Regions from separate parts of the Labrys monachus genome, predicted to be linked through region 2. Evidence: predicted binding sites of a transcription regulator. Region 2 holds the regulator's gene; each other region holds the start of a gene.
The links. Region 2 encodes LexA, which represses DNA repair genes until DNA is damaged. Its sites were predicted from a motif close to TGTTCNNNNTGTGTTCNG; they were not measured.

Region 1 (10,594 bases), 460 kb from region 2:
CCGGAGGGATCGGCGAAGGAAATCGGCTTGAAATCGGGATCGGCGCCGACCTTCAGCGTTTCGGCGGCCGAAGCCGGCGGCAGGGCCGCGAATGCGAACGCCGCGGAGACGGCGACGGCAGGCAGGAAAGACTTCGTCCACTTCATCTGATGTTCCCCTTTTTTGATTGTCACCGTTCCCGCGCCGCACCGGCGACGTCGATGAACAGGGCCTGCGAGCCCGCCCGGGTTTCCAGCCTGTCGCCCGGGTCGAGCACGATGGTGGTGTCGTAGAGTTCGACGACCGCCGGCCCGGCGACGACGGCGCCGGGCGGGAGGCTTTCCCGCATATGGACGGGGCAGAGGAGCGGCTCCGGCGAGGACGCGAACCAGACGGGGCGCTGATGGCTGGCGATGGCGGTCCGGCTCCCCTCGATCGTGGCCTCCAGGCCGGGGCGCGGCGAACTGACCGACAGGCGGATATTGACCAGCTCCAGCGGCAGATCCGGGAAGGCATGGCCGTAGCGGCGCCGGTGCTCGGCATGGAAGCCGGCGACAGCCGCCGAAATACCCTCCGGACCGGCGGAAAGGAGGGGGATGGCGAGATGGTGCGACTGCCCCTTCACCCGGAGGTCGAGCATGCAGTGCCGCGCGAGCGTGGACCGGCCGAGCCCGTCGCCGACGGCGCGCTCCTCGAGCTCGGCGGCCATCGCTTCCACGGTCTCGTGCAGCGCATCGGCGATGCCGCCTTCGAGGATGCGCAGCCAGGTGCGCTGCGTCGCATATTGGATGTCGACCGAGAGGATGCCGTAGGCGGACCACACGCCGGCGCCCGGCGGCACGATGACGCGCGGAATGTCGAGGGCGCGGGCGACGTCGAGGGCATGGAGCGGGCCGGCCCCGCCGAAGGCGAGCAGAGTCATGGTCCGCGGGTCGTAGCCGCGGCCGACGGACATGGCCCGCACGGCCCGCACCATGTTCGCGGTGGTGACGGCGAGGATGCCTTGCGCCGCCCTCGCCCAGCCGAGACCGAGGGGCCCGGCGACCACGCGTTCGATGGCGGCGACGGCCGCGCCGCGGTCGAGCGCGAAGGAGCCGGCGAGCATGCCGTCCGACCCGAGCCGGTTGAGCGCGACATGGGCGTCCGTCACGGTCGGCTCGGTGCCGCCGCGGCCGTAGCAGGCCGGACCGGGGCTGGCGCCGGCGCTGCGCGGGCCGACCTTCAGCAGCCCGGTCGCGTCGATGAAGGCGATCGAGCCGCCGCCGGCGCCCACCGTCTCGACCTCGACGGAGGGCACTGCGATCGGATAGCCGGCTATCGCCCGTTCCTCGGTGAAGGGCACCTGTCCGCCGGACAGCATCGCGACGTCCGAACTGGTGCCGCCGACATCGAGCGTGATCAGGCCGTCGATGCCGTGTTCGGCGGCGAACCGCGCGGCGCCGACGACCCCGCCCGCCGGGCCGGACATCGCGCATTTGATCGGAAAGCGGCGCGCCTCGGGCAAGGTGAGGCAGCCGCCGCCCGAGCCCATGATGTAGGTGCGGGCGAGCCCCCGATCCGACAGGCTCGCGAGCCCGTCGAGGAAGCGGCCCATCACCGGGGCGGTCGCCGCATTGATGACGGTGGCGACCGTGCGTTCATATTCGCGGAATACCGGCAGGACTTCGGAAGAAACCGAGACGAACGCACCGAGATCCTGGACCGCCGCGGCGACGCGGCGTTCATGGGAGGGATCGACGAAGGAATAGAGCAGGCAGACCGCGATCGCCTCCACCCCGAGCCCGCGCAAAGTGGAGGCGATGCGGGCCACGCCGTGCTCGTCCAGCGGCACCAGCACCTCGCCGTCATGGGCGAGCCTCTCGCGGACGGCGAAGCGTCGTTCGGGCGGCACGATCGGCGGCGGCCGGCGGCGGTGCAGGTCGTAGGACGCCGGGCGGGTCATGCGGGCGATCTCGATGACGTCGCGAAAGCCCTCCGTCGTCACCAGGGCCGTCCTCGCCAGCGCGCCCTCGAGGAGTGCATTGGTGACGACCGTGGTGCCGATGACGAGGGAATCGACATCGCCGAGCCCGGCTTCGAAGCTCGCGGCGAGCCTCGCCAGCGCTTCGCCGATATCCTCGCCCTGGTTGCCCGAGCGGTGCAGCACCTTGGCGATCCGCGCCCTGCCGCTGTGCTGGTCGGCCAGCACGACGTCGATGAAGGTCCCCCCCACATCGACGGCGGCCCGCAGGCGCCTGGAAGGCGTTGCTGTTCCCGGCACGCTGCTCATGATGCATTCCCAGTCGCGGAGTCGGAGCCGGAAGGGCTGCCGAAGCCCCCGCCCCCGGCGGTCTCGATGGTGACGGCTTCGCCGGCGGCGACGTCGCATTCGGTGTAGCGCGTCACCGCCGATCGCGTGCCGTCCGCCCGCTCGACGACTGCCCGCGTCGGCCGGCCGGAGCCGCCGCCCTGCAGGCCTCCCGGGCCTTTGGCCGGCATGCTGATCTGGAAGGCGCAGCGCACGGGGGCCAGCATGCGGAACGTGCGCCGCAGCCCGGCCCCGCCGCGATGGCGGCCGGCGCCGCCGGACCCCTCGACGGGCTCGTAGCGCTCGATGCGCACGGGAATGTTGGTCTCGAGCACCTCGACCGGCGTATCGTGGAGGTTCGCCACCGGCGGGATGACGCCGGCATCGCCGTCCGAGGTCGCGCTCGCGCCGCCGCCGCCGCCCAGCGCCTCGCCATAGACGAACATGCCGGGCGATCGCGGATTGAGGCCGCCGAACGAGAACACGCCGCCGCCGCCGGTGTCGGCCAGCACCTTGTCGGGCCTGACCGGCGCGAAGGCGCGCATCAGCGCCTCGAAGGTGTGATAGGAAACCTGCGTCGCCGCGGAGATCGCGGCGGGATAGGCCGGATTGAGGATCGATCCCTCCGGCACCCGCAGGATCAGCGGCCGGTAGAGTCCCTGGCTCGGCGGGATGTCGTCGCCGAGGACGACGCGCAGCGCCATGTAGACGCAGGCATAGGTGTTGGACAGGCAGGAATTGAAGGGGCTGCGCGTCTGGGCGCCGGTGCCCTCGAAATCGACGACGAGCGAACCGGCCTCCTTGTAGATGGCGACCTGGATGGGAATGAAATCGCCGCCGAAATCGGCGACGGAGGCGCCGGTCAGCCGTCTGTCGTCGAGTGCCGCGATGCGCATCCGCATCGCCGCCTCGCCCATCGAAAGCAGGGCCTGCTGGGCGGCGAGCAGGGTTTCGGCGCCGTAGCGCCGCCCCATGTCGTCGATCCGCCGCTGGGCGATGTGCAGGCTCGACAATTGGGCCTGCACGTCGGTGCGCCGCTCCGCCGGCAGGCGGGAGTTCAGGGCGACCAGGCGCATGATGTCGCCATTGATCCGGCCGCCCTCCGCCAGCCGCACGGGCGGGATCCTGAGGCCCTCCTGGAAGATCTCGACCGCCGAGGCCGGCATGCTGCGCGGCGTCATGCCGCCCACATCGGTGTGATGGGCCATGCTCGCGGCGAAGCCGACGAGAACGCCGTCGAGAAACATCGGCCCGGCGATCACCAGGTCGGGCAGGTGGTTGCCGCCGAAATAGGGATCGTTCACCAGGAAGGCGTCGCCCGGCTGCATCGTCCCGGCCGGATATTCCGCCAGGATCGCCTTCAGGGCCTGCGGCATGGTGCCGAGATGGATCGGGATGTGCTCGGCCTGCACCACCATCTCGCCGCTCGGCGCATAGAGGCAGCACGAGCAATCCCGGCGTTCCTTGATGTTGGGCGAATGGCTGGAGCGGACCACGAGCTCGAACATCTCGTCGCAGATGGAATGGAAGCTGTTCCGGATCAGTTCGATCGCGATGGCGTCGAGCGCAGCGGCTGCAGGCGCGTCGCGGCCGATTGATGCGGGAGACGACATCCGGGGTTCCTCGGTGGACGCGGCACGCGGCCGCGGTTGACACCGACACATTCATGGCGGCAGTTTCATCCAGCAAGCGGAATATGGTTCGCCTATATGAACGAAGAAGTGAAAAGCGCCGTGCGCGTGCTCGAGATGCTGGAGCTGCTCGCGCGTTCGACCCGGCCGGTCAGCCTCAAGGAGGTCGCGCTCGAGCTCGGCTATCCCAAGAGCAGTGCCCATCAATTGCTGGCGACCCTGGTGTCCCGAGGCTACGCCATGCGGGAGGACGGCGAGCGCTATCGCCTGAACGAGGCGTGCCGCAGCGGCCCGGGCTGGACAGGCGGCGGCGACGCCCAGCTGATCGCCCTCGCCCAGCCCGTCATGCGCCAGCTGCGCGACCAATGCGGCGAGACGGTCCTGCTCGGCGTACGCATGCGCGACGGGCGCCTCAAGACGATCGCCAAATGCGTCGGCTCCATGCCGGTCCGCTACGACTCGGAACTGGCGGGGGGCCTGCCCTCCTACTGCACGGCGCTCGGCCGGGTGCTCCTCGCTTATTGGGATCCCGTCCTGACGGACCGGCATCTTGCCCGCGAGCGCATCGTGAGGCTGACCGATCACACCACCGTCGACCGCGTGCGCATACGCAGCCTCATTCAGGATGCCCGCAGGGAAGGCTTCGCGATCTCGGACCAGGAAATGGACGCCGACGGCTGCGGCGTGGCGGCGCCGATCTACGACGCCGGCGGCACGGTCGTCGCGGCGCTCGACATTGCGGTGGTCGCCCAGCGTTTCGCGAGCCGGAAGCAGTCGCTGCTCGACCTCGTGGTCGCGCATGCCCGGACGATCAGCGCGAGGAACGGTTTCCGCCCCGAGGCGCACGGCGAAGCCGGCGCTTGACGCCGAGGGCATCGAACCCCGGGGCCGGATGCCCGCGACGGCTCAGTTCCAACGGTCGAGGATGTCGTCCGTCGTCACCGCTTCAACCTGCTGGCCGTAGCGGGACTCATAGACCTTGATCGAGGCGTCATGCGTCTCGTCCGTGGAACTGCACAGCGCGTCGGTCGCCACGACCACGCGATAGCCCCTGTCCACGGCCCCGAGCACGGCGCTGAGGACGCACACATCCGTTTCGCCGCCGGAGACGATCAGCGTATCGACGCCCTCGCTCCGCAGCCTCGCCTCGAGATCCGTCTCGTACCAGGGCGAATAGGCACGCTTGTCGAGAATTTGCGCGGGTGGTGTGAAACGGTGGAGTTCGGGAACGAGATCGACCATCTCGATGCCGAGCGCGTCGATCGTCATCATCGGCCAGCACCGATAATAGCGCCGCCACGTGCCTCTTCCCTGACCGGCGTGCCGGACGGGAATGAAGCGCGTGAAGATCGTCCGCTCGGGAAATCGCGAGACGATGCGCCGGACCTGTGGCAATACGCGATCCATCCAGGGGGTCTTCCACGCCGTGTCCTCGGCGAACAGCCTCTGCATGTCCACGCACAGATGGCGGGCCGTCGCCCCGAGATCACCGTAGCGAAGGCCGCCTCCTCCCATCGCCGTGTCAAGCTCCGCCCGAATGGTTGCAAATGCCATCAAAAAAGGGAGCGCCGAAGCGCTCCCTTCCCTCTGATTACCACTTCTGGCGACCGTACCAGCTGTCGACGTCCGACCGGACCTGGTCCTTGGCGATTCCGTAGCGCTCCTGGATCTTGCCCTCCAGCTGGTCGCGCTTGCCGGCGACGACGTCGAGGTCGTCATCGGTGAGCTTGCCCCACTGCTCCTTGATCTTGCCCTTGACCTGCTTCCAATTTCCTTCGACGCGATTCCAGTCCATGGTCATCTCCTGTATGAAAGATGCAGGTATAACGCCGGGGCTCGAAAAAAGTTTCAGAGTATTCTTCATGAATGGTCCGCGGCGGAAAAGACGCGGCGCCACCGCGTGACCCGACTCGATCCTCGATTCCGCGGATAGATCTCGACGGACTGGCGGCTGTTTTCCCTTCCCGGCCGGGCCGTCGATTTTCGACATCGGGTGCACCTTTCGCCCTTCATCCTCGCCTGGAAGCGGAGAGGCGGAGAGAACCGCAATGCCGGCGTCGAGCAAATCGGAATCCACCCGCAACGTTCGACAGGCAGAAGGACGATTTCATCGCCCGCGCCACCGCCGAGGATCCGGTTCCCCGACCGCCCCGATCAGGCGCGCCGCCTCGGCGCGCCGGCCAGCGGAAGCTGCTCGTCCACCGGCGGTTCCCAGCCGAACACGCTCCGCCCGCCATAGGCATGCGAGTCGCGAAGCTCCTGCGCAATGAGGTCGTCCACCGCCGGCCCGGCGGCATGGCGTTCGAGGCGCCGCGCCTGCTCGTCGAGCCGCCGGATGGCGTCCAGCCGGTCGCCTTGGCCGATCTTCGCCTTCTCCAGAGCGGATTTTAGGATGCCGATGGTCTGGTCGTAGACCCGGGTGGGCACCGGGAACGGATGCCGATCCTTGCCGCCATGCGCCAGCGAGAAGCGCGCCGGATCCGAAAAACGGCAGGGCGCCCCGTGCACGACCTCGGCCACCATCGCCAACGCCCTCACCGTGCGCGCGCCGACCCCCGGCACCAGCAGAAGCTCCGCGAAGTCGGCCGGCCCGCGATCGGCAGCTGCGGCCAGGTTGCCGTGCAGACGCTTCGCGTTCACGTCCGCCGGGCGGACCTCGTGATGGGCGGGCATCACCAAATGCGGCAATGACAACTGTTCCGGCATCGCCGAGGAACGGGCGGGCGGCACGCGCGCTTCCAGGGCCGCGACTTCGCGCAGGATGCGGTCCGGACCGAAGGAGCGGAGAAGATCGAGCTGGCTGCTGCGCGAGCGGCCGGCCCGCCGGTCCGCCAGATTGACGATCTCGCCCTGCCGGGCGCCCTCGATGGCACTGTGCGGCGCATCGACGAAATTCCCGAGGCCTTCGGAAAGCCAGTGATAGCGGCGGGCCTGCCGGCTGTCGCCGTTCATGCCCTGCTGAACCACGGTCCAGCGGCCGTCGTCGGTAACGATGAAACCGTGCAGATAGAGGTCGAATCCGTCCTGCACGGCCGCACTGTCCACCTTGGCGACGAGGCGGCTCGCCTGGGCCAGGGCCGCCCCGTCGAAACCCACGCGGTCGCCGATGGCGACGAGTTCCTCCGGCGTGCGGCGCGAATGCCGGCCCCGGCCGCCGCAGACATGGATGCCCAGTTCCTGCGCCCGCGGTGCGAGGCCCCGCTTCAGGGCGCCGATGACGCTGGTGGTGATGCCGGAGGAATGCCAGTCCATGCCCATCACGGCGCCGAACGACTGGAACCAGAACGGGTGGGCAAGGCGGCGCAGAAGCTCGTCGCGCCCGTAATGGTGGACGATCGCCTCGCTGATGATCACGCCGAGCAGGGCCATGCGGTCGGCAAGCCATTTCGGTACCCTGCCGCCATGCAGGGGAAGATCGGCGCTGCCGGCGTGACGTGCCATCTTCTCGTTCCTCCGCGGCGCCCGGCGTTCACTGAACGTTCTACACGGAAAACGGCGGCGGTGAAAGCCTCCCCGTCGATCGCCCGCGCACGAACCCCATGCGCAGGGGCGACCGACGCTCTCGTGGCGCGCCGGGGGTGCGTGGGCCGATCGGATGGCAGATCTGACGGCTTGACAGGCCAGCGAGCCTGAGGCGGACTGGCCGCGCGCGATGTTGTCCGCCCCGCCGACCGCGGTGAAGAAAGGCTATTCAGGGAGATTGGATATGGTAAGGTTTTCGATGGTCTTCGCGGGGCTTTTCCTCGCAGCGATGCCGGGTGCTCACGCCCTGCAATTGTCCCAGAACGGTTCGGTTCTGAGCATGAACGGCCCGATCGAAGCGGGCGACGACCGTCAGCTCCGCCTGTTCCTCTCCAGGCCGGGCGCTTCCCAGATCAAGCTCGTTTACCTCAACAGCCCGGGCGGCATGGTCTACGAGGCCTACAAGATCAGCGAGATGATCCGGGCGGCCGGCCTCAGCACCGTCGTCGATGCCGGCCGCGCCTCCTGTGCCAGCGCGTGCACGACCGTCTTCGTCGGCGGCGTCAGGCGCTATTACCTGAATGCCCAGTCCGTGGTCGACGGCGACACGCGCAACCATGGCCTCGGCTTTCACCAGGCCAGCAATTGGGGCGGGCGGCAGGGCGAGCAGCAATATTCCTATGAGGGGTCGTCGGTGATGGTGGCGACCTTCAACGAGATGGGGGTCCCGGGCGCGGCGAAACTGATCGACAAGGCCAAGTTCGTCGGCCTCTACAGGGTTTCCGGCGCGACGGCGTGGGCGCTCGGCATTGCGACCGACCTGAAGCTTCCGCACAGCGAGTGAGCGCCGAGGTCTCTCGCCGGGCCGCGGACGGCCAAGCGGGCATGGCCTGCCTCAAGGGGAAAGAACCGCGGTCCGGAACAAGAGGAATCCTCGCTCATTATCGTCGGCATGCTGCAGCGCAGCCAAAGGGGACGCCATGCCGACGGAACAAGAACTGCTCGATTTGTTCAACAGCAGAAGCCAGGATGAGACGGCCGTCAGAAAGCCGGCGAAGACGCCGGAAAATGCCGCGGCGAAGGATCGCTACGACCAATGCCAGACCGCCATCGAGACGGTCGTGCTGCCCTACCTCGCCGGCGTCCAGAAAAAATTCGGGCCGGCGAAATTCTGGTACGGCCTTCACCGCGACCACGGCGACGGGCGGCCATCCGGCGTCTCCTTCCGGGTCGGCGAGGGACGGCCGACCCATGTCTCGACCGCGGACGGAACCATCACAGTGATACGCGGCGACATTCTCGACCGCTCCGCCAATCCGGCCGGCCAGATGCCGGAGATGTCGGCACCCGGCGAGCTGACGGCCGAGAACATCGCCCGCCTGATCGAAATCGCCATTCTCAATCCCTGACGGGGCTCATGCCGGCGGAGGCTGCCGCCCCGGCAGGGGCGGCACACCGTCGACAGGGGCACGGTTCGTCATCCGTGGACGGTATCGAGGACTTCCCGCGCCGCCCGGACCACCGCTTCCGTCGTGATGTCGAACTTCCTGTAGACGTCGTCGATCTTGCCGGATGCGCCGAAGCTGTGCATGCCGACGAAGCGGCCCTCGAAACCGAGATACCGGCCCCAGGAAATTTCGACGCCGGCCTCCACCGCCACCCGGGCCGGCGTGTCGCCGAGCACATGGCGCCTATAGGCGGCGTCCTGCTCCTCGAACAGCAGCCGGCAGGGCATCGACACCACCGCGGTCGGCACGCCCTCCCGCTGCAGGATCTCGCGCGCCTCCACCGCCAGATGCAGTTCCGAACCGGTGCCGATGATCGTCAGCCTCCGCGGACCTCCCTCGGCGTCCTTCAGGACATAGGCGCCCCGTGCCGACAGGTTCTCCGGGCTCTCCTCGCGGCGGAGCAGCGGCATGGGCTGGCGCGACAGGGCGATCAGCGCGGCGCGGCGCGAGCTGTCGAGGATGCATTCCCAGCATTCGGCCGTTTCGATGGGGTCGCCCGGCCGGAAGACGGCGAGGCCCGGTATCGCGCGCAGCGCGGCCAGATGCTCGATCGGCTGGTGGGTCGGCCCATCCTCGCCAAGACCGATGGAATCATGCGTCATCACGAAGATGGTGCGGATCTCCATCATGGCGGCGAGGCGGATGGACGGACGGCAATAGTCTGAGAAGGTCAGGAACGTACCGCCATAGGGGATGAGGCCGCCATGCAGGGCGATGCCGTTCATCGCCGCCGCCATGCCGTGCTCGCGCACGCCGTAATGGATATAGGAGCCCTTATACGCGCCCGGCGCAATCTCGATCTGCCCCTTCGCCTTGGTGTTGTTGGAGGGCGTCAGGTCGGCCGATCCGCCCAGCAGTTCCGGGATGGCATCGGCGAGATGGTTCAGCACGATGCCGCTCGCCTGGCGGGTGGCGATGTCCTTGCCGCCGGCGAGGAGCTCGCGCTTCGCCGTTGCGATGGCGTCCCGCCAGGCGTCCGGCAGCCTGCCGTCGTTGCGGCGTTCGAATTCCTGCTTGAGACCGGGCGGGGCGGCCTCGACCCGCTCCAACCACGCCTGCCTCGCGCCGCGCCCCTTGGCGCCGATCCTGCGCCAGTCCTCCAGGAGCGGCGCCGGGATCTCGAAGGGCGGCGAGGTCCAGCCGAGCAGCTTGCGGGCGCCGGCGATCTCCTCCTCGCCGGGCGCATCGCTATGCGCCTTCTGGGTGCCCGCCTTGGTCGGCAGGCCGAAGCCGATGATGGTGCGGCAGGAGATCATCGACGGCCGGTCGGTGACCGTCCTCGCCTCGGCGATGGCGGCGCGGATCGCATCCGTGTCATGGCCGTCGATCTCCTGGACATGCCAGCCGGAAGCGCGGAAGCGCGCCGTCTCGTCGTCCGATACAGAAAGATCGGTCGAGCCGTCGATGGTGATCGAATTATTGTCGAAGAAGGCGATCAGCCTGCCGAGCTTGAGGTGCCCGGCCAGCGATATCGCCTCGTGGCTGATGCCCTCCATCAGGCAGCCGTCGCCCATGAAGACATAGGTGAAGTGGTCGACGAGGCCGTCGCCGAAGGTGGCGTTCATGATCCGCTCGGCGAGCGCCAGGCCGACGGCATTCGCAAGCCCCTGGCCGAGCGGGCCGGTGGTGGTCTCGATTCCCGGCGCGTGATGATATTCCGGATGTCCCGGCGTCCTGCTGTCGATCTGGCGGAATCGGCGGATCTCCTCGATCGTCATCTCCTTGTA
Region 2 (10,594 bases):
TGGCTCTCCCCGATCGCGCGGAGCGCATCACGCAGGCTGCGGCCCTCCGGGGCCAGCGGCTGGAAGAGGCCGGCGCACATCTCGCCGAGGAGGCTTTCGAACAACGCTTCCTTGGTACCGAAATGGCGATAGACCGTCTGTTTGCCGACACCGGCGGCCTGCGCGACCTCGTCCATATTGCTGCCGCCGAAGCCCTCGCGCAGGAATACCGCGCGCGCTCCCTCAAGGATGGCGGCACGCTTGCCGGCCCGGAGCGGCGAGAGAGAATCGACGGCAGACGGATCCATGAACCGGATCGTAGCAGCAGGCGCATCGGCGCTGAAAGGGGCGGCCTTCCGGAAATGAAATTGCCGGGACGAGCCCGGCAATCGCAAGAAGGTCCGAGAGGGCCGCGCGAGGCGTCAGCGACGCTGGGCGGGCGAGACGTAGTCGCGGCGGGTGGCGCCCGTATAGAGCTGACGCGGCCGGCCGATCTTCTGGGACGGATCCTCGATCATTTCCTTCCACTGCGCGATCCAGCCCACGGTACGGGCGAGGGCGAACAGCACGGTGAACATGGAGGTGGGGAAACCCATCGCCTTCAGGGTGATCCCGGAATAGAAGTCGATGTTCGGATAGAGCTTCTTCTCGATGAAATACTCGTCGTGCAGGGCGATGCGCTCGAGTTCGAGCGCGACCTCGAGCAGCGGATCGTCCTTGTGGCCGAGTTCGTTGAGGACCTCGTGGGTCGTCCGCTGCATGATCTTGGCGCGGGGATCGTAGTTCTTGTAGACACGATGGCCGAAGCCCATGAGGCGGAACGGATCGTTCTTGTCCTTGGCCTTGGCGATATAGGCGGGGATCCGGTCCACGGTACCGATTTCCTGCAGCATCTTCAGCGCCGCCTCGTTGGCGCCGCCATGGGCGGGGCCCCACAGGCAGGCGATGCCGGCGGCGATGCAGGCGAAGGGATTGGCGCCGGAGGAACCGGCGAGGCGCACGGTCGATGTCGAGGCGTTCTGCTCGTGATCGGCATGCAGGATGAAGATACGGTCCAGGGCGCGGGCCAGGATCGGATTGGGCTTGTATTCCTCGCACGGCACCGAGAAGCACATGCGGAGGAAGTTCGAGGGATAGTCCAGGTTGTTCTGCGGATAAACGAAGGGCTGGCCGATCGTGTATTTATAAGCCATCGCCGCCAGGGTCGGCATCTTTGCGATCAGGCGCATGGAGGAGATCATGCGCTGGTGCGGATCGGAAATGTCGGTGGAGTCGTGGTAGAAGGCCGACAGCGCGCCGACGGAAGCCACCATCACCGACATCGGATGGGCATCGCGGCGAAAGCCCTGGAAGAAGCGGGCCATCTGCTCGTGCACCATGGTGTGGCGCCCGACGCGATAATCGAAATCCGCCTTCTGGGCTGGCGTCGGCAGCTCTCCATAGAGGAGCAGATAGCAGGTTTCGAGGAAGTCTCCGTGCTCGGCCAGCTGTTCGATCGGATAGCCGCGATAGAGCAGCACGCCTTCGTCGCCGTCGATATAGGTGATCTGGGATTCACAACTCGCGGTCGAGGTGAAGCCGGGATCGTAGGTGAACATTCCCGAATGCTTGTAGAGCGGCGCTATATCGACGACGGAAGGGCCGACGGAGCCGCTTCGGGTCGGCAACTCGATCGTTTTTTCGCCTATTGTCAGAGTTGCCGTATCACCGCTCATGCCTGTCTCCTTTGCGGAAAACGCGCGGCTGCGCTTGCGCCCGATGTTGGGCCGTGACCTCTTTTTGGGGCCTGCGCATCCGTCCATCCGATGATGTTGGGTAGACCATTTGCTGCAATGCCGCAAGAATGACAAAGAAGGGAAACGCCGGTTCGGTTGTTTCCTCACCGCTGCGACTCTACACGATAAATTGAAGCCGCCGCGGCTCGGCCATCGACGGGAAACCCGCAGCCGTCGCGGGCCGCGGCCCTGTTGACCGGTATGATGGTGGGGTTCGGCCTGCGCTTCCAAAGGGCGCCGCCGCCCTCCGGTCAGTCGGCCTGATCCCTCAGCCGCGCGAGGCTCTCCTGCCGGCCGAGCACGGCCAGCACGTCGAAGACCGGCGGGGAGGTCGTGCGACCGGTCAGGGCGGCTCGGAGCGGCTGGGCGAGATTTCCGAGCTTGACGCCGGTCTCCTCCGCGGCGGCGCGCACGATCGCCTCGGTCGAGGAGGCACTCCATTCAGGCAGTTCCTCCAGGCGCGGCAGGAGGCTGGCGATCGTCGTGCGGGCTTCGGCGGTCAATATCGCCTTGGCCTTGTCGTCGAGCGGCAGGGGGCGCGATGCGAACAGGAAATTGGCGCCGTCGAGCAGTTCGAGCAATGTCTTGGCCCTCTCCTTCAATCCAGGCATGGCGGCGATCAGCTTCGAGCGCATGCCGGCGTCGAGCCGCGCCGCGAGGGCCGGGCCTTCGGGAATATGCGGCAGGAGCTGGTCGATGGCCGCCATCAGATCCTCGTCCGTCGAGGAGCGGATATAGAAGCCGTTGATGTTCTCGAGTTTCTTGAAGTCGAATCGCGCGGCCGACTTGCCGATGGCGCCGGTGTCGAAATTAGCGATCATCTCCTCGGTGGAGAAGATCTCCTGGTCGCCATGGCTCCAGGAGAGGCGGACGAGATAGTTGCGCATCGCCGCCGGCAGATAGCCCATGGCGCGGTAGGCATCCACGCCCAGCGCGCCGTGCCGCTTGGAGAGCTTGGCCCCGTCCGGGCCGTGGATGAGCGGGATATGGGCCATATGGGGCACGTCCCAGCCCATCGCCTCGTAGATCTGCTTCTGCCGCGCGGCGTTGGTCAGGTGGTCGTCGCCCCGGATGATATGGGTCACGCCCATGTCGTGATCGTCGACGACGACGGCGAGCATATAGGTCGGCGTGCCGTCCGAACGCAGCAGTACGAGATCGTCGAGATCCTTGTTGGCCCAGCGCACCGTGCCCTGCACGTCGTCCTCGATGACCGTCTCGCCCTCGGTCTGGGCCCGCAGGCGGATGACCGGCCTGACATCCTTGGGGGCGGTCGCCGGATCGCGATCGCGCCATCGGCCGTCATAGCGCGGCGGACGGCCTTCCTTGCGGGCGAGTTCGCGCATCTCCTCCAGTTCCTGGGGCGTGGCGTAGCAATGATAGGCCTTGCCCCGGGTGAGCATCCATTCGGCGACCTCGCGGTGGCGCGCGGCGCGCGCGAACTGGAAGATCGGATCCCCGTCCCAATCGAGGCCGAGCCAGGACAGCCCGTCCATGATGGCGGCGATGGCCTTGTCCGTGGAGCGCTCGCGATCGGTATCCTCGATGCGCAGAAGCATCTTGCCGCCTTTCGCCTTGGCATAGAGCCAATTGAACAAGGCCGTGCGACCGCCGCCGATGTGGAGAAAGCCGGTCGGCGAGGGGGCGAAGCGGGTGATGACGGGCAAAGACATCGGTTGTGACAAATCCCAATGAAGTTCTTGGCGAGCGGCACTCACCCAAATAAGCTTGGGCGTTTAGCATAGGGTTTCATCGGGCGGTAGAGCGGGCGGGGGCGCCTTTGCCGGAGAATGAGCGCAGCCGCATTTTTGCAGGCGTGCCGGGCCGCGCGCCGGGGCAGGCCGTTCTCGTCTGGCCCGGCGCGGGTGCCGGCCGGTGGATGGCCGCCCGTCTGCGGGCATGGCTGGCCGGTGCCTTGTCCGAGGAGGTCGCGGGCTTCGATCTCGCGCTGGTCGTCCCGGTCTTCCTCGGCATCGGCGTCATCGCCTATTTCGCGGCGCCGGAAGAGCCCGGTCTCGCCGGCCCGCTCCTGGCCACTTCCCTCGCCGCCGCAGCCGCCGTCGCGATGCGGGGCCGGTGGGGTCTCCACGTCGTGCTCGTCTGCGTGGCCGCGATCGGCGTGGGGTTCTGTGCCGCGCGGCTCCGCACGATCAGCGTGGCTGCGCCGCAGCTGGTCCGCCCCCTCGCGGCAGACGTCACGGGCCTCGTGCTGTCGGTCGACGCAAAGCTCGGCGGCGGCGCCAGGATCGTCCTGCGCCCGGGCCGCATCGACGGCCTGGCCGGCGACGCCGTGCCGTCCAAGGTGCGCCTGACCGTCCGCAGCGCCGGCGACCTCGCGGCCGGCGACACCGTGACGGTGAAGGCGCTGCTGCGCCCGCCGCCGTCACCCGCCGTGCCCGGCGGCTATGATTTCGCCCGGGACGCCTTCTTCGACGGCATCGGCGCCGTCGGTTTCGTCGCGGGCAAGGTGACGCGAGCGGCCAGGCCGATCGAGCCCGGCTTTCTCGAAGACCTCGGCATCCGCATCGACAGGCAGCGCAATGCGCTCACCGCGCGGATCGTCGATGCCATCCCCGGCGAGGACGGCGCGATTGCGGCTTCCCAGGTGACCGGCAAGCGCGGCCAGATTCCCGATTCGGCCAATGATGCGCTGCGCGCCTCCGGCCTCTATCACGTCGTCTCGATTTCCGGCCTGCATATGGCGCTGTTCGCCGGCGGACTGTTCTGGCTGATCCGTGCGATCCTCGCCTTGTCGCAGCGCATCGTGCTCTATCGCGGGGCCAAGGAACTGGCGGCGGTCGCATCCCTTCTGCCGGCCGCGGCCTACACGCTGTTCTCGGGGGCGGAAGTGGCGACGGTGCGCTCCTTCATCATGACGGCGATCGTGCTGGTGGCCACGGCCTTCGGCCGCAGCGCGATCACCCGGCGAAACGTGGCGCTCTCCGCCAGTTTCATCCTGTTGACGACGCCGGAGCAGGTGCTCGGTCCCAGCTTCCAGATGTCCTTCGCCGCGGTCGCCATGCTGGTCGCCGGCCATGAATGGTGGGGCAGGAGGCGCAAGGCGAAGCCTGTCACGGCGTGGGAGAGGGCGCTGGGGGCCGTCGTCACGATCGTGCTGGCGATGATGCTGACGACGACGGTCGCCTCGCTCGCCACCGCTCCTTTCTCCGCCTTCCATTTCCATCGCCTCACCCTGCAGTCCCTGGCTTCCAACCTGGTGGCGACGCCGATCGTGTCGTTCATGATGATGCCGCTGGCGCTCGTGGCCCTCGTCGCGGAACCTTTCGGCTATGGCGCGCCGGTCTGGTGGGCGATGGGCGTGACGGTCGGCTGGTTCATGGACATTGCACGCTTCGTCGCGACATGGCCCGGCTCCGACCTGGTGCTGCCACAATTCTCCGCAGCGGCGCTGGCCTGCTTTGCCGCGGCACTGGTGCTGCTCGCCATTCTGCGAAGCCGCCTCGCGCTGGTCGCCGTCCTGCCGTTGGGGTGCGGACTGTGCCTCGCCGCCGCCGCGCAGCGGCCGGTGGCCCTGTTCGGCGCCAACGGTCATGCGGCCCTGGTCCGGGACGGCGACGTGCTGACCGCCCTGGCGAACCGATCCGACAAATTCGCCATGAAGGAATGGCTGCTCGCCATCGGCGATCGCCGCCAGCCGGACGATGCCAGCCTTGCGGAACGCCGCCTCTGCGACAAGGAAGGATGCTCGGCGCCGCTGCAGGGCGGCGGCATCTTCATGCTCGATCACACCGACAACGCGGTGGAGGAGGATTGCGGCAACGTGACCGTGCTGGCCGGCCCGCTGCCGATACCGCCGCATTGCGCCGGCGACGGTGTCGTCCTCGGCCGGGACGCGGTCTACCAGGCCGGCTCGATCGCGCTCTACGAGGACCCGCCGGCACCCGGCACGAGGGTCCCGCAATGGCGCGTGGTGATGGCGCGCGAACCGGCTTCGTCACGGCCCTGGGCGCCGGCCTATCGGCCCGCCAGGCGACCGGCGGCCGCCGTCCCGCCCGCCGCTCCCGAAGCCGGCGATACAGCGGTATCGGAGGAGACACCGCCGCCGCAGCCGGAGGACTGAACCCGGCGTGGCCGAGCGGAGGACAAGCTGCTACGAGGAAATGCTGCGGTCCCTCCCTCCACCCAGCTGCCGCAGCTCGATCAGGAAGGAACCCGTGATGAAACTCAGCGCGCGCAATCAGATCAAAGGGACGATCAAATCCGTAACCAAGGGGCAGACGACGGCCCATGTGCAGATCGAGGTCAACGGCGCGATCATCACGGCCTCCATCACCAACGAGGCGGTGGATGAATTGCAGCTCGTGCCGGGCAAGGCGGCCTATGCCGTGATCAAGGCGTCGGATGTGATGGTTGCCGTCGACTGAGGTCGCTCTGGCGCCTCCTCTTCCTGCCCGATCGACGCTTTCTGCGCGGCGCATGGCATTTGCGTCTCGTCTGTCGGGCGCCCTGCGCCGCCGGCCTCAGCCGATCTTCAGGCCGAATGCCGCAAGCAGCGCGTCCGCCTGCCCGCGCGAGATCGTCGCGCCGCGAAAGCGGGCGGTGTCGAGGAGCTGAAGGCCGCCGAGTGCGGCGCCGCGTAAATCGGCCCCTTCGAAACGGGCATCGGCCGTGTCGGCTTCGTGCAGGCTGCAGCCCTTGAAGACGGCGTGGCGGAAATCGGCCTTGTGCAGGTCGGCCTGGCTGAAGTCGACGCGGTCGAGCACCATTTTCCGGAACGAGAAGGAAGGCAGCTTGGCAGCGACGAGCAGCGTCTCCTCGAAAATGGTGCCGAGCGTGCGCACCTCCGACAGGTCGCAGCCCGTCAGCTTGCAGCTGCTGAATCTCGCGGACGACATCAAGGCGCCGTGAAAGCTCGCATTGTTGAGATCGCAGGAGCGAAAGGCGGCATCCGTGAGCGAGGCGCCGCCGAAACCGGCGAAGGCCCCGCGACAGCCCGTCCATCGGGATGCCTCGAGCTTCGCGGCGTTCAGCTTCGTCTGTCGGACGAGGCACTGGTCGAACACACAGCCGGCCAGGTCGAGTTCGGAGAGATCGACACCTCCGAAATCGCAATCGACGAACCGCACCGCCGCTCGCCGGCGGGATAATTCCTCGACTTCCCGGCGCGTGAGAGCACGCCCGGAAATTGCCATGGAAGAGGGATCGTCTGCGGACATGACGGGGATCACGGGATAGCGGTCGGTCGAAGCGCTACCCGCAAACACGGGCTCCAGCAGCGGCTTCCGCCGCCATCAGTAGCGCCGGAAAAGCCCGACCAGCTTGCCCTGGATACGGACCCGGTCCGGTCCGAAAATACGGGTCTCATAGGCCGGGTTTGCCGCTTCCAGCGCGATGGAGGCGCCACGGCGCCGAAGGCGCTTCAGCGTCGCTTCCTCGTCGTCGATCAGCGCCACCACGATGTCGCCGGTGTCGGCGTGATCCTGCCGGCGGATCAGCACGGTGTCATTGTCGAATATACCCGCCTCGATCATCGAGTCGCCGCGAACCTCCAGGGCGAAATGCTCGCCCGAGGTGAGCATTTCCGGCGACACGCTGATGGTGTGGCTCTTGGTCTGGATCGCCGAAACCGGCGTACCCGCCGCGATACGGCCCATGACGGGCACCAGGACCGGCCGAGCGGCATCGTCGTCGCCATCCGGGCGGACGGGCCTCACCTTGCCGAGATTGCCTTCGATCACGTTCGGCCGGAAGCCGCGCTGCGAGGAGGCGAGCGACAGGCCCGGGATCGAGGATTCCGGCATCCGCACCACTTCGAGCGCACGGGCACGGTTCGGGAGCCGGCGGATGAAGCCGCGCTCCTCAAGCGCCATGATCAGGCGGTGGATCCCGGACTTGGACCGCAGGTCGAGCGCCTCCTTCATCTCGTCGAAGGAGGGGGGGACGCCCTGCTCTTTCAGCCGTTCATGAATGAACCGAAGCAACTCATGTTGTTTCTTGGTGAGCATCTGGGGGAATCCCGTCCTGGAAGGCGCGAATCACGATCAAATCGGCAAACAAATCATGAACAGTGCTACATGTTCATACTGTGTTCCGCAAGGATGAACTTCGCGTGAAGAAAGCTCAATATCCGGCCGCGCGCAGGTCGATGATCTCGCACGCATCCCCCGCCTTCGCCGCGGGAGCGTGAGGCGGGCGGATGACGAGACAATCGGCCTGCTGGAGGACGCCGACCAGCGACGAATCCTGGGGCGTGGACGGCACCACCCTCGGCGGGCCGGATTCCCCGTCGGCCACGAAGCGGGCGCGCAAATAGTCTTCGCGCAGGTCGTTGGCCGGCCAGGCGGTGGCAAAGACGGCCCTGCGGCGCGGCACGGCGGCGTCGATGCGGCCGAGCAGGGCGCGCAGCAGCGGCGCCAGGAAGAGGATGCCGCAGACGACCGCCGAGACGGGATTGCCGGGCAGGCCGAGAATATGCATGCCCTGCAGCCTTCCGTGCAGCAGGGGCTTGCCCGGCCGCATGGCGATCTTCCAGAAGCCGAGGGTCATGCCTTCGCGGGTGAGGGCGGTCTGGATCAGGTCGTGGTCGCCGACCGATGCGCCGCCGATCGTGATCAGGACATCCACCCTTTCGTCGCGCGCCCGGCGTATCGCCGCTTCCAGCGCGGGAAAATCGTCCGGCGCGATGCCGAGATCGAGCACCTCGCCGCCTTCGGCTTCCACCAAGGCCGCCAGCGCGAAGGAATTCGAGGTGACGATCTGGTCCCGGCCGACGGCCTCGCCGGGGAGGACCAGTTCGTCGCCGGTGGCGAGGATGGCGACCTTGGGCCGGCGGCGCACCGGCACGGCCGGGTAGTTCATCGCCGCCGCGAGCGCCATGTCGCGCGGCCCGAGGAGGGAGCCGGCGGCGAGGGAGGCCGCCCCTTCAATGAAGTCGAGGCCGCGCCGGCGGATGTTCCGGCCGGCGACGGCGCCCATCTCGATGGTGACGCGATCGCCCTCTCGGCGGGTGTTTTCCTGGATCACCACGGCGTCCGCGCCGTCGGGAACGGGCGCGCCGGTGAAGATGCGGATCGCCTCTCCCGGGCCGAGACGGCCGTCAAAGCCGTGGCCGGCGGCGGATTCGCCGATCAGCGTCAGGCAGGCGCCTGCCACCGCATCCTGCGCCCGGACCGCATAGCCGTCCATGGCGGAGGCGTCGAAGCCGGGCTGCGTTCGCAGAGCCGGGAGGGAGGCGGCCAGGACCCGTCCCCGGGCGGTGCCGAGCGGCACCTGTTCCTCGGTCAAGACCGTGACCCCGGACAGGATCTGCGCAAGGGCATCCGCGACGGGTAACAGGGCCATCACTCTTGCTCCGCGTGCCAATCGCCGGATTTGCCGCCGGACTTCTCGACCAGGCGGATGGCCTCGATGCGCATGCCGCGATCGGCGGCCTTGACCATGTCGTAGACCGTCAGGCAGGCGACCGAAACGGCGGTCAGCGCTTCCATCTCGACACCTGTCTGGCCCGTCACCTTCGCCAGGGCGCGGACGCGAAGGCCCGGCAGGTCTTCATCGGGCTCGATCTCCACGGCGACCTTGCTGAGCATCAGGGGATGGCACAGGGGAATGAGCTCATGCGTCTTCTTGGCGGCCATGATGCCGGCGATGCGCGCGGTCGCCCGGACATCCCCCTTCTTGGCGTCGCCCGCGAGCACCAGCCGCAGGGTCTCCGCCCGCATGACGACCCGGCCTTCGGCGACGGCGGTCCGCATGGTCGCCTTCTTCTCGGAGACATCGACCATGTTGGCTTCGCCGGAGGCGCCGAGATGGGTCAGTCCGGGCGCGCTCATGCGGCGGGATCCGGAGAGAGCAGCGCCCGGGTCGCGGCGGTCACGTCGGCCTGGCGCATCAGGCTTTCGCCGACGAGGAAGGCATCGACGCCGGCCTTTTGCAGCCGGCGGATATCGGCCGGGCCGAAGATGCCGCTCTCCCCGACGATGAGGCGATCCTGCGGCACCAGCGGCGCCAGTTCCTCCGTGGTCTCGAGCCGGGTGACGAAGTCGTTGAGATTGCGGTTGTTGATGCCGATCATGTTCACGTCGAGGACCAGCGCGCGGGTCAGTTCGTCGTGATCGTGGATCTCGCAGAGCACGTCGAGCGACCAGTCGCGCGCCGCCGCGACGAGGGCCTGCGCCTCCGCATCGGTGACGGAGGCCATAATGATCAGGATGCAGTCGGCGCCCCAGGCGCGTGCCTCGACGACCTGGTAGGGATCGTAGAGGAAATCCTTGCGGAGGGCCGGCAGGGACACCGCTTCGCGCGCCGCGGTCAGGAATTCCGGCCGACCCTGGAAGGAAGGCGTATCCGTCAGGACGGAGAGGCAGGCGGCGCCGCCCGCTTCATAGGCCCTGGCCAGCGCCGGCGGATCGAAATCGGCGCGAATCAGTCCCTTCGAGGGGCTGGCTTTCTTGATCTCGGCGATGAGACCGGTCCGCCCCGCTGCGAGCCTGGCCTCCAGCGCCCGCCGGAATCCCCTGGGGGGACTGGCCTGTTCGGCCAGTCTGATCATCTCCGGCAGCGGATGCCGGACCTTGGCAGCCTCGATCTCGCGACGCTTATAGGCTTCGATCTTTTGGAGAATGGACGGATTTGACATGGCTTCAGGATCTACCGGTGGCGTTGGAGACGGCGATCAGCCGGTTGAGCGTGGCGAGGGCCCATCCTCTGTCGACCGATTGGGTTGCGAGCGCGACGCCGTCCGCCAGCGAGCCGGCCTTGCCCGCCACCAGCAGCGCAGCACCGGCATTGAGGATGGCGATGTCGCGATAGGGGGTCTTCTCGCCTTCGACGACGGCTCGCAGCGCCACCGCATTGTGTCCGCTGTCGCCGCCCTTGAGGTC
Region 3 (10,594 bases), 700 kb from region 2:
CTTGTAGATCAGGCCGATGCCGAGCCGGTCGGTGATCTCCTTGATCGCCGCCGCCATCTCCATCGCATGGTCGCGGCTTTCCATCTGGCACGGACCAGCGATCAGTGTCAGCGGCAGCGCATTGCCGATGCGCAGGGAGCCGAGGGCGACGACAGGATTGGGTTTCATGATCGATCCGGGGTGGGTTCATCGGGGATGGGGATGGAGGCACGGGGACACCGAGGCAACCGCGGCCTCGCCGGTCAGGCGCGCGGCGCGCCCGCCTTCGGCTCCTCGAACAGGATCGCCGTGCCGAAATTGTCGGGGGCGGCGACCGCCAGATGCCGGCGGTGGCGGAGGAAGGGAATGCCGGCCTCCTCCAGCCGCTGCGCCATCGCCTCGAGAGGCGCCGAGACCTTGAACGCCGCAAGGCGCGGACCGCCGGCCGGCGACAGAGAAGGCTCCAACCCCAGCACATCGCGATAGCAGTCGGGCGTCATCGCCTCGATCGTCCCGCGCGGCGTCACGATCGCCATGTTGCGTGCACCGGCGCAGGCCGCCCTCGATGCCGTGAAGGCTTCGAAGAACGGCACCAGCGCCGCCGGCGTTTCCGCCAGCAGCACCACGCCGGCGACGCCCGTGGCGCCGTTCGGATGGCGCTGGAAGGCGGGATTCCAGAAATTCTGCGGTTCGTGCTGCTGGCAGGCGAAGAAGCCGGCCTCGGGCATGGCGGGATCGGCGGCAAATGCCAGCGTGAAGGCGACCCGCGCCTTCGTGCCGTCCGGCTTCACCGCGATGCGCTCGAAGAAGAACGGCCTGAAGCCACCGATGCCGGCCGCATCGAAGGCCTCCTTGTCGGCCGCCGCGTCCAGCGATTCCACCACCAGCATCGGGAAGCCGTCGCCATGGGCGTCGAACTGGCGAGCGATCGTGCGGGCGAAGCTCATCGTTTCCGGTTCGGGCGCGGGAAGCTCGATCCCCTCGCCCAGCGTGATGAGTTCGAGAAAGGTGCCCGGCATCTGCACGATGCGGTTCTCGGTGCCCCAGGGATGGCGGTTGCGCGCCCCGACGGTGAAGCCCATCGAGCGGTAGTGGTCGGCCGCGGCATCGAGGTCGCGCGTGGCGAGAACGAGATGGTCGAGACCGCGCGCCATGGCATGCTCCTGGATTGCCCGCCGACAGGGCCCGATCGCCTCACCGGCCTTCCCGCAAGGCCGGTCAGGACGACCGGCCTTGCGACTACACCATCCGGCTCTGCTCCACCGCGGCCGCGATGAAGCTGGAGAACAGCGGATGCGGCTGGAACGGGCGGGACTTCAGTTCGGGATGATACTGCACGCCGATGAACCAGGGATGGTCGTCATACTCGATCGTCTCCGGCAGGAGGCCATCGGGCGACAGGCCGCAGAACACCATGCCCTTCTGCTCCAGCCGCTCGCGATAGCCCATATTGACTTCGTAGCGATGGCGATGGCGCTCGGAGATGGAGGTTGTATCGTAGATGGCGGCGATCTTCGAGCCGCGCTTGAGCGTCGCCTGATAGGCGCCGAGCCGCATGGTGCCGCCGAGGTCGCCGCCCTGCGCACGCTGCTCGAGCTCGTTGCCCTTCATCCACTCCGTCATCAGGCCGACCACCGGCTCGCTGGTCGGGCCGAATTCGGTCGAGTTGGCCTCTGCGATGCCGGCAAGGGAGCGCGCTCCTTCGATCACCGCCATCTGCATGCCGAAGCAGATGCCGAAATATGGCACCTTGCGTTCGCGCGCGAAGGTCACCGCCTTGATCTTGCCTTCGGCGCCACGCTGGCCGAAGCCGCCCGGCACGAGGATGCCGTGCACATGTTCGAGATAGGGCGTGGGATCGCCCTGCTCGAAGATCTCGCTCTCGATCCAGTCGAGATTGACCTTCACGCCGTTGGCGATGCCGCCATGGGTGAGGGCCTCGATCAGCGATTTATAGGCATCCTTGAGCCCGGTATACTTGCCGACGATGGCGATGGTGACCTCGCCCTCGGGATTGTGGATCGTCTGGGAGATCCTGCGCCAGCGCGACAGGTCCGGCCGCGGCGCATCCTCGATGCCGAAGGCCGCGAGCACTTCGCCGTCGAGGCCCTGCTCGTGATAGGCCACCGGCACGTCGTAGATCGAGGCGACGTCGCGAGCCTCGATCACCGCGGCCTCGCGGACATTGCAGAAGAGCGCGAGCTTGCGCCGCTCCTCCCGCGGGATCTCGCGGTCGGTCCGGCACAGGAGAATGTCAGGCTGGATGCCGATCGAACGCAATTCGGCAACCGAATGCTGGGTCGGCTTGGTCTTGAGCTCGCCGGCCGAGGGAATATAGGGCAGCAGCGTGAGGTGGGTGTAGATGCAGGCTCCGCGCGGCAGGTCGTTCTTGATCTGGCGGATCGCCTCGAAGAAGGGCAGGCCCTCGATGTCGCCGACCGTCCCGCCGATCTCGACCAGCACGAAGTCGATGCCGTCATTGCCCTTCAGCACGAACTCCTTGATGGCGTTGGTGACGTGGGGAATGACCTGGATGGTGGCGCCGAGATAATCGCCGCGCCTCTCCTTGGTGATGATGTCGAGATAGATGCGGCCGGTGGTGATGTTGTCGTCCCTCGAAGCGGGACGGCCGGTGAACCGCTCGTAATGGCCGAGATCGAGATCGGTCTCCGCGCCGTCGTCCGTCACGAAGACTTCGCCGTGCTGATACGGGCTCATCGTGCCCGGATCGACGTTGAGGTAAGGATCGAGCTTGCGCAGACGAACCTTGTAGCCGCGCGCCTGCAGGAGCGCGCCGAGGGCGGCGGAGGCCAGACCTTTGCCGAGAGAGGAGACCACGCCGCCGGTTATGAAAATGTACCGCGTCATGGAGCCCCACTTAATGAAAAACAAAATGATTCGACGAGCGGGCAACAACTGCCCGCGGGATTATTTTCACGACCGATCGAGCCGTCCGGCCAGGGCCGGACGGCGACTCGCCGCTACGGCTTGGCGGGAGCGGCCGGCGCCGGCGCGGCGGGCTGCTGCTGCAACTGGTCGAACAGGGTGCCGCCGGAATTGCCGGCGGGCGCGGCGGGCTGCTGGGCGGGGGCGCCCGACTGCGACGCCGGGGCGGCCGGGGCCCGGATCTGGTCGAGCAGCGACCCCGAGGAACTGCCGTGATAATTGGCGAGGATGCTCAGAAGGAGGCTGGTGATGAAGAAGGCCGTCGCGAGGCCTGCCGTCGCCCGCGTGAGCAGGTTGGCCTGGCCGCGTCCGGTCATGAAACCGCCCGTGCCACCGCCGATGCCGAGCCCACCGCCTTCGGAACGCTGCAGGAGCACCACGACGACGAGCGCGAGAACCACCATGAGGTGGATCGAAATGAGAACGGTTTGCATTGACTGATCCGGATATAATTCGCGCGGGTTCCTACACGAAGAGAGGGCCCCTGGCTACCCCCGCGCATATAGGATGGCAATTCGGGCTGCACCAGCCCCCTATTTCGGCCAAAGATCGGTCACGACGCCTTCCGCGAGGCGACGAACGTCTCGTGCTCCCGCAGCAGCTCGCCGGAGAGCGCCTTGGCGATCAGGGTCCGCGTCTCGGCGATGCCGTAGATGGCGACGAAGGAGCCGAAGCGCGGGCCGCGCTGCTCGCCGAGCAGGATGCGGTACAGCGTGTTGAACCATTCGAGCGACACGCCCGGCCGTTCGGGCGTGGCGCCCTTGGCCTTGAAATCCTGGTAGGGCGGCAGGGCGCGGCCGACGTCGTAGACCGCCTCCTGGATGGCGGCGGCGTCGGCGCCGGGCGGCAGGTCGGCGAGGGCCTGCGAGAGCTTCTCCAGCGCGGCCTTTTCCTCTGCGGTGGGTGCCGCATAGCGCTTTGCCGGCTTCACGAAATCGCGGAAATAGCGGATGGCGAAGCCCACCATGGCGTCGAGGCGCGGATGGGTCGCCGCGCTGGCGCCGGGCGCGTAGCGCTGCAGGAACGCCCACAGCACGTCCTTGGATTCGGCATTGGCCACCGCCACCAGGTTGAGGAGCAGGGCGAAGGTGACGGAAGTGCGTTCCCCGTCTCCGCCGATCGTCTCGGGCTGGGGCGGATGGCCGCCATGGATATGCCAGACCGGGTTGCCGAGCCTGTTCTTCCAGTCCTGCTTTTCATAGCCGCCGAGGAATTGGAGATAGTCGTCGACGGCGCGCGGGATGACGTCGAAATAGAGCCGCTTGGCCTCGCGCGGCTTCTGATACATGAACAGGGCGAGGCTGTCGGGCGAGGCGTAGGTCAGCCACTCGTCGATCGAAAGGCCGTTGCCCTTGGTCTTGGAGATCTTCTGGCCGTTCTCGTCGAGGAACAGCTCGTAGTTGAAACCGTCGGGCGGCGTGCCGCCGAGGGCGCGCACGATCTCGGACGACAGCTTCACCGAATCGATCAGGTCCTTGCCGGCCATTTCATAATCGACGCCGAGCGCATACCAGCGCATCGCCCAGTCCGGCTTCCATTGCAGCTTGCAATGGCCGCCGGTCACCGGCGTCTCGAAGCGCTCGCCGGTTTCCGGATCCTTCCAGACGATGGTGCCGGCCTCGGCGCGGGTCTCCTCGACGGGCACCTGCATGACGATGCCGGTCTTTGGGTGAATCGGCAGGAACGGCGAATAGGTGGAGGCACGCTCCTCGCGCAGGCTCGGCAGCATCACCGCCATCACCGCATCCATATGGCGCAGCATGTGCAGCAGCGCCGCATCGAAGCGGCCGCTCCGATAGCATTGCGTCGAGGACAGGAATTCATATTGGAAGCCGAAGCTGTCGAGGAAGCGCCTGAGCATCGCATTGTTGTGATGCGCGAAGCTCTCATACTGGCCGAAGGGGTCGGGAACCTGCGTCAGGGGCTTGCCGAGATTGGCCTGCAGCAGGGCGGGGTTCGGCACGTTGCCCGGCACCTTGCGCAGCCCGTCCATATCGTCGGAAAAGGCGATCAGGCGCGTCGGCACGCGGCCCTCGGTCAGCACCTGGAAGGCGTGCCGTACCATGCTGGTGCGCGCCACCTCGCCGAAGGTGCCGATATGCGGCAGGCCGGAGGGGCCGTAGCCGGTCTCGAACAGGATCTCTTTCGCGTCTCCGGGCCGCTTCTCGAGCCGCGAGACGAGCTTCCTCGCCTCCTCGAACGGCCAGGCGGCGGAAACGTTTGCGGCCGCGACGAGCTCGGCCGGATAGAGATTTGACATGATGAACTCGACGATTCCTGCTAGCTGCGGAGGACGACCGGCCGTTCCCGGCGGTTTGGCCTTTGCCGGCAGCCTGTTGACGCACAGCCTTATTCAGGCTGCGTCGCAGCGTCAATCTTGGTGAGGCGCGGGTGCGGCGCAAGACGTGGCGCAACAAGAAGCGGCGGACGCGGAAAAGGCATGTCGATCACCGATTATCTCACCGCCGCCATCGTGACCCTGCTGGTGGTGGTCGATCCCCCGGGCCTCGGTCCCATCTTCCTGGGCCTGACGCGCGGCATGACGAAGGACCAGCGCCATGCCGTCGCATGGCGGGCGAGCGTGATCGGCGGGGGCGTGCTCGCCTTCTTCGCCCTTGCCGGAGAGCCCTTCCTGCGACTGCTCGGCATTTCGACACCGGCCCTGCGCATCGCCGGCGGCCTGCTGCTGTTCGTGATCGCCTATGAGATGGTGTTCGACCGCTCCAATACGCGCAAGAGCGAAACCGCGGAGACCGCGATCACCAAGGATTTCATTTCGAACGTCGCGGCCTTTCCCCTGGCGATCCCGCTGATCGCCGGGCCGGGCGCGATCACCGCCACCATGCTGCTGGCGGAACAGGCCCATGGCCGGATCGTCGATTTCGGCATGCTGTTCGTGGTGATCGCCCTCGTCATGGTGGGCTGCTATGTCTCGTTCCGCCTGGCATCGGTCATCAACAGGCTGCTCGGCATCACCGGCAATGTGGTGCTGACGCGCCTGCTCGGCATCGTGCTGTCGGCCCTGGCGGTGCAGTTCATCCTGGATGGAGCGCGCGCCGTCCTGGCCGGATGAGCGCCTGTGCGGCGCCGGACCCGACGGGGCGGGCGGGGACGCTTCTTCCGCCCCCTGCCCGCCTCCGGACCTCTCAGAACGGAATGTCGTCGTCCATGTCGGAGCTGGAGAACTTGCTGCCTGCCGCCGCCGGTGCCGGACGGCGTTCCATCGGGCTGGCTGCTCCGAAATCGGCGCCGGCATAGTCGCGGCCGCCCTCGGCAGCCGGGGCGCCGCCGCCGCGAGAATCGAGCAGCGTCATCTCGCCGCGATAGCGCTGCAGCACGATCTCGGTCGAATATTTTTCGACGCCCTGCTGGTCATTGTATTTGCGTGTCTGGAGCTGGCCTTCGATATAGACCTTGGAGCCCTTGCGCAGATACTGCTCGGCAATGCGCGCCAGCCCTTCGTTGAAGATGACGACGCTGTGCCATTCGGTCTTCTCCTTGCGCTCGCCGGTCGCCTTGTCGCGCCAGCTCTCGGTCGTCGCCACCCTGAGATTGACCACCGGCTCGCCGGAATTGAGACGCCGTACCTCCGGATCACGGCCGAGATTGCCGATAAGAATAACCTTGTTCACCGATCCCGACATCGGCATCCTCCTTCGCTTCACGGCGCCGGCACAGAATCCGGCCGCACGCCTCCACGCGCCGTCAAAGCGCGTCATCGCTTCTGCTTTAACATGTCCTCGGCGCGGAATACGCCAGGGAGCGCATTTATGCCTTGCCTATCCCCAACCAAATGGCCGTATGCCGCGAGCACGCTTTTGTTCCACATTTGTTCGCGCGATGCAAGCTTCGATTCGAGCCGGCGAAGCATTCCGTCCGCCTCGCCCTGCGCAGATCAGATTTTTCGGTCACCCCCTCTGCGCGGGGCCCGTGCGGTCTGCGGCAATACTGTGGAGACACGTGATATTTTCGATGAAAACCCTTGCCATCATTGCTGATGTTGCAGGATAAACGCGGGATGGATTCCGCGACGGATCCTCCCATCGCTCTTTCGCCACATTGGCCGTGCAGGGAGGCTGATCGCTCACAGTGAACTCTATGCGAGGGCAGCATCATGGCAGGACTTGGACAACAGCGCGACTCCACCGACAGCGCCAACACTGTGGCCGCCTTGGGCCTGCGGCGTGCGGCGCTGCGTGGCATGCTCGCCTCCCCGATCATCGACGCGGATGACCAGAAGGGCCTGCGCGACGAGCTCGTGAACGAGTTGCGCTCGATCGCGCTCTCGATTTCGCGCGCTCCCTCGAAGAACGCCGTCGAACTCTGCGCCAAGCTCGACGTTCTCGGCGAGGAATATCGCCCGGACGGCGACAGCGGCACCATCCGCGAGCTGATCGCCAGCGTCCGCCGCGACGTCGTCAGCCTGACCGCACGGCCGGCCGTGCAGGAGCGCTCCTCCTTCCAGACGATCCGCCCGCTGCATAACCAGCGCGCCACCGACGCGCATGCCGCTTCGGCAGACGCGGACAAGCACGACGGCGACTAAACGCCCGGCTCCAAAAGCCTTCATGGACAAAAGCCCTGCGCGACGATGCCGTCGGCAGGGTTTTTCTTTTGCCCGTTCGAGCCGCCGCCGTCTTGGCTCACCTCGGTTTGCCGGGCCCGAAGGTCTGCCCGTTCACCGTGATCCTCCTTGCCAGGCTGTCGAATTCGACATCCCACACGGCACGCCCGTCCGGGCCCGCCTTCGCCAGGCCTTTGATGAAGGCGAGGCTGAGCAGGGCGCGCTGCCTGTTGGGCAGGGATGAACCGTTGATCGCCGCGATCAACCCGTCCAGCCCACTGGCCGAAATGGTCGCCGTGCCCTGCTGGGCGGGAACGATGGACGTGTCGCCCCGCCCTGTGACATCCAAGCCGGATGCCTTGAGTTCCTGCTCGAAATGGAGGCGCGGATGGCCTTGCGCGAACAGGCCGGCGAGCGCCGCGTGCAAGTCGCCCGGCAGAGGCGGGTATTTGGTGGCGTCGAAGTCCCGGATGACCCGGCGGGCCATGGCCTCGAGATCGAAGCCCGCAATCTCGAAATCCAGCCGCCCCTGCGTCGGCACGAAAGACTTGGCCCAGTCGGGAACGAGGTCGTCCGGCAGGGAGAGCCCCGAGACCGCGATACCGAAGCTGTAGCGCGCCTGCGGAACGAGGCCAGTGCTGCGGATCTTCTCGTCGACGGCCGCCGCACGCACGATACCCGCAGGCGTTCCCATGCTGAAATCGTTGAGGACCATATCCCCCGAGATCTCCCGCCAGAGCGGCAGCGCGGCGAGCGCCTTCGACTTCATGCCCTCCTGTAGGGCGGCGATCCCGCCAGCCATGTCCTTGCCGGCCAGGAGAGCGATGATTTCCAGGATCTTGCCGGCGGCGAGACCCTTTACCGTGAAGTCCTGATGCGCGGCACCGGCCCGTATGACCGTCGCGGGCGTCGGCCGAAGTGGGTTCTTCACGGTCACGGTCTCGACGAGATCGGCCAGATCGGCCGTCATATGGGCGTCCACACTGTCGGCGGCCGGGGCGGCGCTTGTCTGGACGGCGATCCTTCCGAACGTGGCGTCGATATCCTCGACCGGCGTGCGCAGGGTCAGCGTCTGCCGATCGCAGCCTGACGTCGAACGGGAGAAGAGAGCGAGCTTCGGGTCGAACGTGCCGGTTGCCGTGCATCCCTCCAGCCGTTCCTCGAGACGGACGGCCGGAGCCTTCCCGGCGCTCGCGAAGGAAAAGAACAGAGGCGCCGGAGCCGAGGTCATTGCGTAGGTGCCGTCATCCTGAGGTGTCAGCTGGAGATGGAAGGGACCGAAGCGGATGACGGGACCGTCGGCGGGAAAACCCAGCTTGCCGCTGTCGAAGTCGGCGTCGAGCCCGTAGCTCTCCCCCTGCGGCGTGATGGTGATCAGCCCCTTGTCGAAAGGGGCCCGGCCGATGAAACGGGCCAGCGCATCCGTCAGGTCCCGGGCGCCCTGCGGCGTCGCCGGCTCCGCCCAGGCCGGCGATGCCGCGAAGCCGATGCCGACGAGCGCACCGAGGACCCTCGCCCGCGCGAGCGAAGCGACACAAGCAGCCGGCCTCCCGCTGCGCCGGCGAAGCCGGATCGAAGCGAGCATGGAAGCAGACATCGATATTCTCCTGCGATGAAATCCGTTGACGAAATGTTTCCCCCACGCCCGCCAAGATTCGAGAAAGCGAAGACCCGGCAATAGAAGACCAGACGCGACCGCCGCCGACAAGGGGCTCGCCCATCCATAAAAACAGGACGATGGCAAGGACGCCATGCTGCACGCGCGCGTTGCTATGCGTCCGCCTTTTCCCCCGAAGAGGTTGCTTCCGCCCGTCGTCCCGCGTCCGCGCCGCGCTTGCGGGATGCAGCGGGCATGGGATCGCCCCGATCTGCCTATGGCATCGGCCCATTAAAAAGGGAGGCGGATGACCGCCTCCCTCCCTTTGCTTGCATGACGGATGGTGAAGCCTATTGGTCGTCGCCACCCTTGCCGGCACTGAGGACCTGGCCGTTCACGCTCACCGCCTGGGTCGCCGCGTCGAAGTCGACGTCCCAGATGGCCTTGCCGTCCGGGCTGGAACGGGCCAGGCCCTTGAGCAGGGCGATGCCCATCATGGCCTGGTCCTTGTTGGGAACGTCCGCCTTGTTGATCGACGCGATGATCTGATCGAGATTGGTGGCGGAGATCGTCACCTTGCCGGTCTGCGACGGGAACACCGACATGGTGCCCTCGGCGCTCACCGCACCGGAGGAAGCCGTGAACGTGCTGGGCGACAGCGTGACATGCGGCTGGCCGCTGAGGGCGATGGCAAGGAATTGCCCCTTCAGGCTGTCGGGGATCGGCGGCTTCTTGGTGGCATCGAAGTTCTGGATGGCGAGGCGGGCGAGGCCGTCGAGATCGACGCCCGAGAACTTGACGTCGATATTGCCCTGGGTCGGCACCAGCGGCGTCGCCCATGCCGGGACGGGTCCCTCCGGCAGTTCGAGGCCGGCATATTTGAGGCCGATGCCGTAGGTCGCATCCTTGACGACGCCGGTGACGCCGAGCGTCTCCTCCAGGCTGCCGAGCTTGAACTCGCCCATCGGCGTGCCGACGCTGACGTCGCTCAGCGTGAGCCTGCCGCTCATATTGTCCCATAGCGGCAGGGCGGCGAGCAGCTTCTGCTTGATGGCGTCCTGCTGGGCGATGAGGTTCTTCCGTCCGCCGGCATTGGCCGCGAGCGAAACGAGATCGAGGGCCGGCGCGACCCGCAGATTGTCGATCGCCGCCGACTGGACGCCGGACTTGGCCTTGATCGTTATGGTGAGGGGCGTCTCCGAGTCCTTGAGCACGACCGTCTCGACGAAGTCGTTCAGCACGCCGTCCACACTGATCGTCGTGCCGTCCGGGCCCGCGGACCGGCCGGTCAGCTTGGTCGTGATCGCGCCGTAGCTGGCCTCGATATCCTGTTCCGGAGAATGCACGATGAGGGACGCACCGGGGCAGGACACGTCATAGCTCGAAAAGGCCGAAATCTTCGGATCGAACACGCCGGTCGACTTGCAGCCGTCCAGCTTGAAGCTCGCATCGATCGGCTTGTCTCCCTTCCTGGACATGGAATAGTCGATCGGGGAATCGGACGTCAC

Region 1: J3R73_RS12830 (DUF763 domain-containing protein) is a predicted target of LexA. The motif match lies at 7,364-7,381, and genes of this name have one in related genera.
Region 3: ssb (single-stranded DNA-binding protein) is a predicted target of LexA. The motif match lies at 6,745-6,762, and genes of this name have one in related genera.

The regions. Positions count from the first base shown of each region.
Region 1 covers NZ_JAUSVK010000001.1:2,833,248-2,843,841, reverse strand. The annotation lists gene J3R73_RS12860 (ABC transporter substrate-binding protein) at 1-146, opposite strand, end outside; gene J3R73_RS12855 (hydantoinase/oxoprolinase family protein) at 170-2,248, opposite strand; gene J3R73_RS12850 (hydantoinase B/oxoprolinase family protein) at 2,245-3,879, opposite strand; gene J3R73_RS12845 (IclR family transcriptional regulator) at 3,976-4,761, shown strand; gene J3R73_RS12840 (cysteine hydrolase family protein) at 4,804-5,412, opposite strand; gene J3R73_RS12835 (CsbD family protein) at 5,489-5,692, opposite strand; gene J3R73_RS12830 (DUF763 domain-containing protein) at 6,052-7,338, opposite strand; gene J3R73_RS12825 (hypothetical protein) at 7,604-8,203, shown strand; gene J3R73_RS12820 (hypothetical protein) at 8,340-8,768, shown strand; gene tkt (transketolase) at 8,837-10,594, opposite strand, start outside.
Region 2 covers NZ_JAUSVK010000001.1:3,292,731-3,303,324, reverse strand. The annotation lists gene J3R73_RS14970 (TetR/AcrR family transcriptional regulator) at 1-287, opposite strand, end outside; gene gltA (citrate synthase) at 402-1,694, opposite strand; gene gltX (glutamate--tRNA ligase) at 2,006-3,427, opposite strand; gene J3R73_RS14955 (ComEC/Rec2 family competence protein) at 3,535-5,835, shown strand; gene J3R73_RS14950 (TOBE domain-containing protein) at 5,933-6,139, shown strand; gene J3R73_RS14945 (pentapeptide repeat-containing protein) at 6,236-6,841, opposite strand; gene lexA (transcriptional repressor LexA) at 7,007-7,720, opposite strand; gene J3R73_RS14935 (molybdopterin molybdotransferase MoeA) at 7,836-9,056, opposite strand; gene moaC (cyclic pyranopterin monophosphate synthase MoaC) at 9,056-9,544, opposite strand; gene trpC (indole-3-glycerol phosphate synthase TrpC) at 9,541-10,350, opposite strand; gene trpD (anthranilate phosphoribosyltransferase) at 10,355-10,594, opposite strand, start outside.
Region 3 covers NZ_JAUSVK010000001.1:3,991,596-4,002,189, forward strand. The annotation lists gene kdsA (3-deoxy-8-phosphooctulonate synthase) at 1-168, opposite strand, end outside; gene J3R73_RS18205 (VOC family protein) at 243-1,133, opposite strand; gene pyrG (CTP synthase) at 1,219-2,847, opposite strand; gene secG (preprotein translocase subunit SecG) at 2,961-3,359, opposite strand; gene J3R73_RS18220 (lysine--tRNA ligase) at 3,479-5,185, opposite strand; gene J3R73_RS18225 (MarC family protein) at 5,366-5,998, shown strand; gene ssb (single-stranded DNA-binding protein) at 6,072-6,569, opposite strand; gene J3R73_RS18235 (hypothetical protein) at 7,040-7,471, shown strand; gene J3R73_RS18240 (hypothetical protein) at 7,569-9,086, opposite strand; gene J3R73_RS18245 (hypothetical protein) at 9,437-10,594, opposite strand, start outside.